Regions from separate parts of the Arthrobacter sp. 01T425 genome, predicted to be linked through region 2. Evidence: predicted binding sites of a transcription regulator. Region 2 holds the regulator's gene; the other holds the start of a gene.
The links. Region 2 encodes HrcA, which represses chaperone genes, less so after heat shock. Its sites were predicted from a motif close to TTNGCACTCGNNNNNNNCGAGTGCNAA; they were not measured.
Positions count from the first base shown of each region.

Region 1: a site for HrcA is predicted at 1,813-1,839, ahead of AC1DNG_RS15850 (FmdB family zinc ribbon protein). Genes of this name have one in related genera too.

Region 1 covers NZ_JBFTPY010000014.1:93,724-97,122, reverse strand. The annotation lists gene AC1DNG_RS15860 (AAA family ATPase) at 1-300, shown strand, start outside; gene AC1DNG_RS15855 (RcpC/CpaB family pilus assembly protein) at 399-1,082, opposite strand; gene AC1DNG_RS15850 (FmdB family zinc ribbon protein) at 1,475-1,726, opposite strand; gene AC1DNG_RS15845 (5-formyltetrahydrofolate cyclo-ligase) at 1,866-2,528, opposite strand; gene galU (UTP--glucose-1-phosphate uridylyltransferase GalU) at 2,632-3,399, shown strand, end outside.
Region 2 covers NZ_JBFTPY010000001.1:354,918-358,316, forward strand. The annotation lists gene AC1DNG_RS01665 (DUF3097 domain-containing protein) at 68-919, opposite strand; gene hrcA (heat-inducible transcriptional repressor HrcA) at 1,238-2,251, shown strand; gene dnaJ (molecular chaperone DnaJ) at 2,344-3,399, shown strand, end outside.

The DNA of each region.
Region 1 (3,399 bases), on a different contig from region 2:
GCCGGCGCGGCGGGCGCCGCGGCGGACACCGCGGGGCCGAAGACCGGTGAGTCGACGGGGGCCGCGGCCGACACCGCAGGGTCGAAGGCCGGCGAATCGACCGGGGAATCGACCGGCGACGGGCCGGACCAGGAGGCCGCGAAGGAGACGTCGCGCCGTTCGGAGGCACAGGCCACCGTTCCGGAGGGTGTGCTGCCGAACAAGGCGGCGGAAGACGACCCCCGGCGCTGGGGTGACCAGCCTGATAATTACGATCACGACGCCTGGCTCCAGGAACAGAAGCCGCCGCACTGGGGCTGACGGGCCGCGCCCGCAGCCCAGAGCCTGCGGGCGCGGCCCGCGTCGGAGCCTACGGCCCGGGCCACTGGCCCGGCGGAAACGCCCTGCTGGCTGGACGGCTAGCCCGGCGGTGACGCCACAAGCACGAAAAACAATTTGCCCTGGGTAGACGCGCCCGCCAGCCTGCGGGCCTGGTCGGCCGTCGCTGCCACCACCACCAGCCCGTCAGTCTCCGCAGTGGCGGGCCAGGAGCCGGCTTTGCCGCCCTGCGTCGACGTCCAGAGCACTGGTACGGCTTCGGCCAGGATTTGGCTTTCGCCGGGTTGTTCCATGCCGTTGCCGGCAGTGAGCACCACGTTGACGAGCTGCCCGGGGGAGACCAGCTGGATGGAGGCCGGATCTGCCATCCTCAGCGGCACGGCCGCAGAGCCTCGCGGGCTTCCGGCGAGCAGGCCCGGTCCCAGGATCTGGGCGTCGGTGAGGAGCTGGCCCTGGCGCAACGGTGCGGCCAGCTGTTTTCCCTCGAACGCGGTCTCGCTGCCGGGGCTGCCCGCAGGAATAAGGCCGGGTGGCACGCTGATCCTGCTGAGATCGCCGGGTTCCAGGGACTTTCCAGCGGGCAGATCGGCCGCGGCGGCGAAGGCTGCGACAGTGTCAGTGGGCGCTGGAGCCAGTTGCTGAACTGTCAGCCCGGCGGGGATGCAGAACAGGAGGGCCGCGATAAGCCGCCGGTTCCGGTTCAGCCAGCCGCGCAGGCGGCGCCACGACGGACGGCCGCGGGGCGGACGCCGGCGGGGTTTCACGGGACCGATCCGGCTCCGGAACGGAAGGCCCGCGGCGGAAAACGTGGCGGCAGGAAGGCTCGTTGGACGGATACCGGTACGGGACCAGCGGCCGGGGCCAGCTTCAGGCATTGCGGCGCGGAAAGGCCTGAACAAAGGCGTGGAAGACGGCACAGGCGCCGCCGGGGCAGCCGTCTTGAACGAAGGCGGGGAAACCGCGGTGAGGAAAAGTTCCATGCCGCCACGCTACGGATCTGCGCAGAGCGGCGGCAGCTGCGGAACGTCCTATGTGGACAACGGCAACAGCGGCAACGGCAACAGCGGCAACGGCAACAGCGGACAGGGATTCAGGCAGTGCCCAGAATCAGCCGGCCGTAGCCCAGCCGGCGGCCGGTGCCAACCCGGCAGGTGCCTTAGCTGGCCGCTGCGGCGGGCGCGGGGGTGGCCGCGGGAGCTGCAGGAGCCGGGGAAACCGTGCTGCCCTTGGTGTCGCGCGAATCGGTCCGGTAGAAGCCGGAGCCCTTGAACACTACGCCGACGCTATTGAACTTCTTGCGCAGCGTGCCCTGGCACTCGGGGCAGGACGTCAAGGAGTTGTCGCTGAACGACTGCACGATCTCGAAGGCGTGGCTGCAGTCCTTGCAGGCGTATGCATACGTGGGCACTGGAAATCCTCCTCAGGGGCAAACGAGCAGGTCCCGTGCTGCGGAGTCCGGATCACCGCCGATATGTCTATCGACCTGTTCCGTCCTTAGCAGTCGCAGGGCCTGAGTGCCAATTCTATCACCTTGGCGGGAACCCGGATCAGGCAGGCCGGGATCGGCCGAGCCGGACGATCCCGCCCGGGGTCAGCGCCGTGTCGACTTTCCGGTCGAACGACTCCGCGGGGATGCTGCCTGCGGGCAGCACCTCCGTGTCATAGACGACGGCGGCAGTCGGCAACGCGACAGCGTCGGCGGCAGCGTCGTCCGCCCCGGCGTCCGCCCCGCCGGATGCGGAGGACATGGCAGCCAGGGCGGCAAGGAACTTGTCGTAGTAGCCGCCGCCTTGCCCGATTCGGTTGCCCGAGAAATCCACCGCGGTGGCCGGCAGGAAGATTGCGGTGGCGTCCCGCATGACTTCGGTTCCGTGGCGCTCTCCGACAGGCTCCTGGATGGGCGCGTACCGGCTGCGGACAAACCCGGACTGGGGAGTCCAGTACACCCATCTGAGCTCGATGTCGGGTTCGCAAACGGGCAGCAGCACCCGGTGCCCGGCCTCGACCAGGGCAGTCAGCAGTGGCAGTGTGGGCGGTTCGGCGCCCACACCGAGGTACGCCGCGAAGGTGCCCTGGCGGCCGCGGCCAAGCCCGGAGGCCCACGCGAGCCCGTGGCTGGCGATGCCCGCCGCGGCGGTGTCCTGTGCGGTCAGCGGGAGTGCGGAACGCGCCGCCCTGTGGCTGGAGCGAATTTCCTCTTTTGACGCCATCTTGGCCCCTCCTCTGCCTTTTGCGGCCGCGCTGCACCGGGGGGCCGGCAGGCGGTTCGCATAATGATTACGCAATGATTGGTCCCTCCGTTAGATTAGTCGTGTGAATACACCCATCGCTTCCGTCCGCAAGGCCGTTATCCCCGCCGCGGGCCTTGGTACCAGGTTTCTCCCGGCCACAAAGGCCATGCCCAAGGAAATGCTGCCTGTCGTTGACAAGCCGGCCATCCAGTACGTCGTCGAGGAGGCCGTGAATGTCGGCCTGAACGATATCCTGATGATCACTGGCCGCAACAAGCGGGCGTTGGAGGACCACTTCGACCGCGTCCCCGCGCTGGAGTCCACCCTGGAGGCGAAGGGTGACACTGCGAAGCTCGAATCCATCCAGGCCGCCAGCAACCTCGGTGACATCCACTACGTCCGCCAGGGCGATCCCATGGGCCTCGGCCACGCGGTCCTCCGGGCCAAGCAGCACGTCGGGCATGAGCCGTTCGCCGTCCTCCTGGGAGATGACCTCATTGACGCCCGCGATGAGCTCCTCAGCACCATGATCGAGGTCCAGGCCAAGACCGGCGGGTCGGTGGTCGCTCTGATCGAGGTGGACCCGTCCCAGATCAGTGCCTACGGCTGCGCGGACGTCGAGGCAATCGGCGGTGAGGACTACGTCCGCATCAACCAGCTCGTGGAGAAGCCCGATGTCGCGGACGCCCCGTCCAACCTGGCCGTGATTGGCCGCTACGTGTTGCACCCGGCCGTCTTTGAAGTACTGGAGCGCACCGCGCCCGGCCGCGGCGGGGAAATCCAGCTCACGGACGCCCTGCAGGAACTCTCGGCCGGCACCGGCGAGGGCTACGGCGTGTACGGCGTCATC
Region 2 (3,399 bases):
CGGCCGCCGTTTCAAGAATACTTGCTCGGGCAAGGAAATGGAGATCAGGGGCGGCCGCCGCGGCGGACTAGGGCACGGTGAGGAAGTCAATGACCTCTTCCACGCGGCCAAGCAGCGACGCCTCCAGATCAGCGTAGCTGCGGACAGCCCCCAGGAGTTTCTGCCAGCCGAGGCCGATGTCCTCCTTCGTGGAGTGGGGCCACCCGAAAGCCATGAGGATCCCGGTCTTCCAGTCCGTGCCGCGGGGGATCACGGGCCACTGCTCGATCCCCAGGACCGAGGGCCGGATGGCCTGCCACACGTCCACGTAGGGGTGCCCCACAATCAGGACGTTGCCTGCGGCGCCCGGTGAGGCCATGACGGCGTCGGCGATCCGCGACTCCTTGGAGTCTGCCACCAAGTGGTCTACGAGCACGCCGAGGCGCCGGCCGGGGCCCGGGCCGAAGTCCGCCACGGCGGCCGCGAGGTCGTCAATGCCGTGCAGGGGCTCGACGACGATGCCCTCCACCCGGAGGTCATCGCCCCAGACCTTCTCCACCAGCTCGGCGTCGTGCTTTCCTTCCACCCAGATGCGGCTGGCCTTGGCCACCTGTGCGCGCTGCCCCGCCACCCGTACCGAGCCCGACGCCGTGCGGCCGGCACCGGCGGCCGGTGCCGTCTTCTTCGGGGCCGGCGGCATCAGGCGGATGGGCTGGCCGTCCAAGAGGAAGCCGAAGCCGAGGCGGAAGGACCGCGACTTGCCCCGCCGGTCCTCCAGCGCCACCACGTGCATGCCGCCGGACTTCTCCACGCGGGTTACGGCGCCCACCCAGCCGGACTGGACCTCCTCGAGGACCATCCCGCGTTCCACCGGGACTTCCGGCAGCTGGGTCTTGGCGGGGGCGGACAGGTCCTGGGGTCCCCAGTTCTGGTACGACATCTCTTCACGCTTACTTTGCACTCGGAATGTACGGCGGTCGGTGGAACTCTCCGGGGGCCGGAACCGGACCGCGACGGCGCGGCAACGGCAGCATCTGCCACGGTCTCGGCGCCGGCGTGACGGGAATCGCGTTCCCGCGGGCCACGCCTGGAGCGAATCCAATGCTAACAACGCGGCGACTCATATTAGACTGGTTAGCACTTAGGCATGTCGAGTGCTAACCCTTGTCCTGTGGCGGGCCGTCCGTGCACCACTGGTGTACCCGGACCGGACGCGGGGGGTGGCACCGGCTGCGGGACAGTCGATTGGAGGTGGAGCGTGAGCGAACCGCGCAAACTCGAAGTGCTGCGCGCCATCGTGGAGGACTACGTCCATTCGCGTGAGCCCGTTGGTTCCAAAGCGCTCGTTGAACGGCACCATCTCGGCGTCTCGAGCGCCACGATCCGAAATGACATGGCGGCGCTGGAAGACGAGGGCCTGATCACGGCACCGCACACGAGTGCAGGCCGGATCCCCACTGACAAGGGCTACCGGTTGTTCGTCGACCAGATCTCAGCGGTGAAGCCGTTGTCCCAGGCCGAGCGCCGGGCCATTCAGGCGCTGCTGGAAGGATCCGAGGACCTTGACGACATCCTTGACCGGACCGTGAGGCTCCTCTCGCACCTGACCAACCAGGTCGCCGTCGTGCAGTATCCGCTGCTCAGCCGCGCCCGGGTGCGGCACATTGAGTTCGTGCTGCTGGCGCCCAGGAAAGTGCTGGCTGTTCTGATCGCTGACACCGGCAAGGTGGAGCAGCGCGTGATCGACGTCGGGCAGGACATTCCCGACGACGCGCTGTCGGAATTGCGGAGCAGCTTTCTGGCCAGCCTCTCCGGTACGCCGCTGAGCCTGATGCCGCAGCTGCTGCCCGCCGTCGTTGCCGGTGGCCCGCCCGCGCGGCGCGGAGCAGCCCAGGCGCTGGCCCGCGGCCTTGAGGCCCTGGCCACGAGCAGCCGTGAAGAGCGCATGGTCATGGCCGGCACCGCCAACCTGGCCCGCTCCAATGTGGACTTCCCGCTCAGCATCGGCCCCGTGCTGGAGGCCCTCGAGGAACAGGTGGTCATGCTCCGCCTGCTCAGCGAAATGGCCGAAGACCCGCGCGGCGTGACCGTCAGCATCGGCCGGGAAAACCCCTACGACGGTCTCGCCGAGGCCTCGGTCGTGGCCACCGCCTACGGGCCGGACGCCACGGCCAAGGTCGGAGTGCTTGGGCCCACCCGGATGGACTATCCCACCACCATGGCCGCCGTCCGAGCGGTGGCCCGCTACCTTTCGAGGATCCTGGGGCCCTGACGGGTCCGGGACCGAATACGACTTCTTGCCCCACAGGCAGTGCCCCACAGGCAGTACCCCACAGGCAGTACAACAAGGAAGAGATACACACTTTGAGCAGCCACTACGACGTTCTTGGAGTCTCCCGCGACGCATCGGGGGAGGAGATCAAGAAGGCCTACCGGAAACTGGCCCGGACCCTGCACCCGGACGTGAACCCCGGGGAGGACGCCTCGGACAGGTTCAAGGCCGTCACGCACGCCTACGAGGTCCTCTCCGATCCGCAGAAGCGCCGGGTCTATGACACCACCGGCAACGAGAACGGCACCGACAACGGGTTCGGCGGCGGCAGCTACTCGGGCCAGGGCTTCGCCTTCCAGGACATCTTCGAGACCTTCTTCGGCGCCGGTGGCGGCCAGGGCGGCCCGGCGTCCCGGGTCCGCCGCGGCCAGGACGCGCTGATCAGCGTCCGGATCGACCTCCGCGATGCGGTGTTCGGCGTGAACAAAAAGCTCGAGGTCGACACGGCCGTCATCTGCCCCACCTGCGAGGGATCCTGCTGCCGGGAGGGCACCCACCCGGTCCGCTGCGACATCTGTGGCGGCAGCGGTCAGGTCCAGCGCGCCGTGCGGTCCATCCTGGGCCAGGTCATGACGTCCGCCCCCTGCGGGTCTTGCGAGGGCTTCGGCACCGTCATCAAGGACCCGTGCAACGAATGCAGCGGCCAGGGCCGGATCCGCAGCCGCCGCTCGCTGACCGTCAAGGTCCCGGCCGGCGTGGCCACCGGCACCCGCATCCAGCTGTCCGGCCAGGGCGAGGCCGGCCCTGCCGGCGGCCCCGCCGGGGACCTGTACGTGGAGATCAGGGTCAACAACGACGCCACTTACGTGCGCGAGGGCGATGACCTGCACGCGAGCCTCAACATTCCCATGACGGCGGCCGCCCTCGGCACCGAAATATCCCTCGACACCTTCGACGGACAGCAGGAGATCGACGTCAAGGCCGGCACCCAGTCCGGCGAGATCATCACCCTTCGCGGTCTTGGCGTCACGCACCTGCGCGGCCACGGCCGCGGCGATCTGAAGGTGCACCTGCAGGTGGAAACACCGGTCAAGCTCGATCACGTCCAGGAGGAACTTCTCCGCCAGCTGGCCAAGCACCGTGGCGAG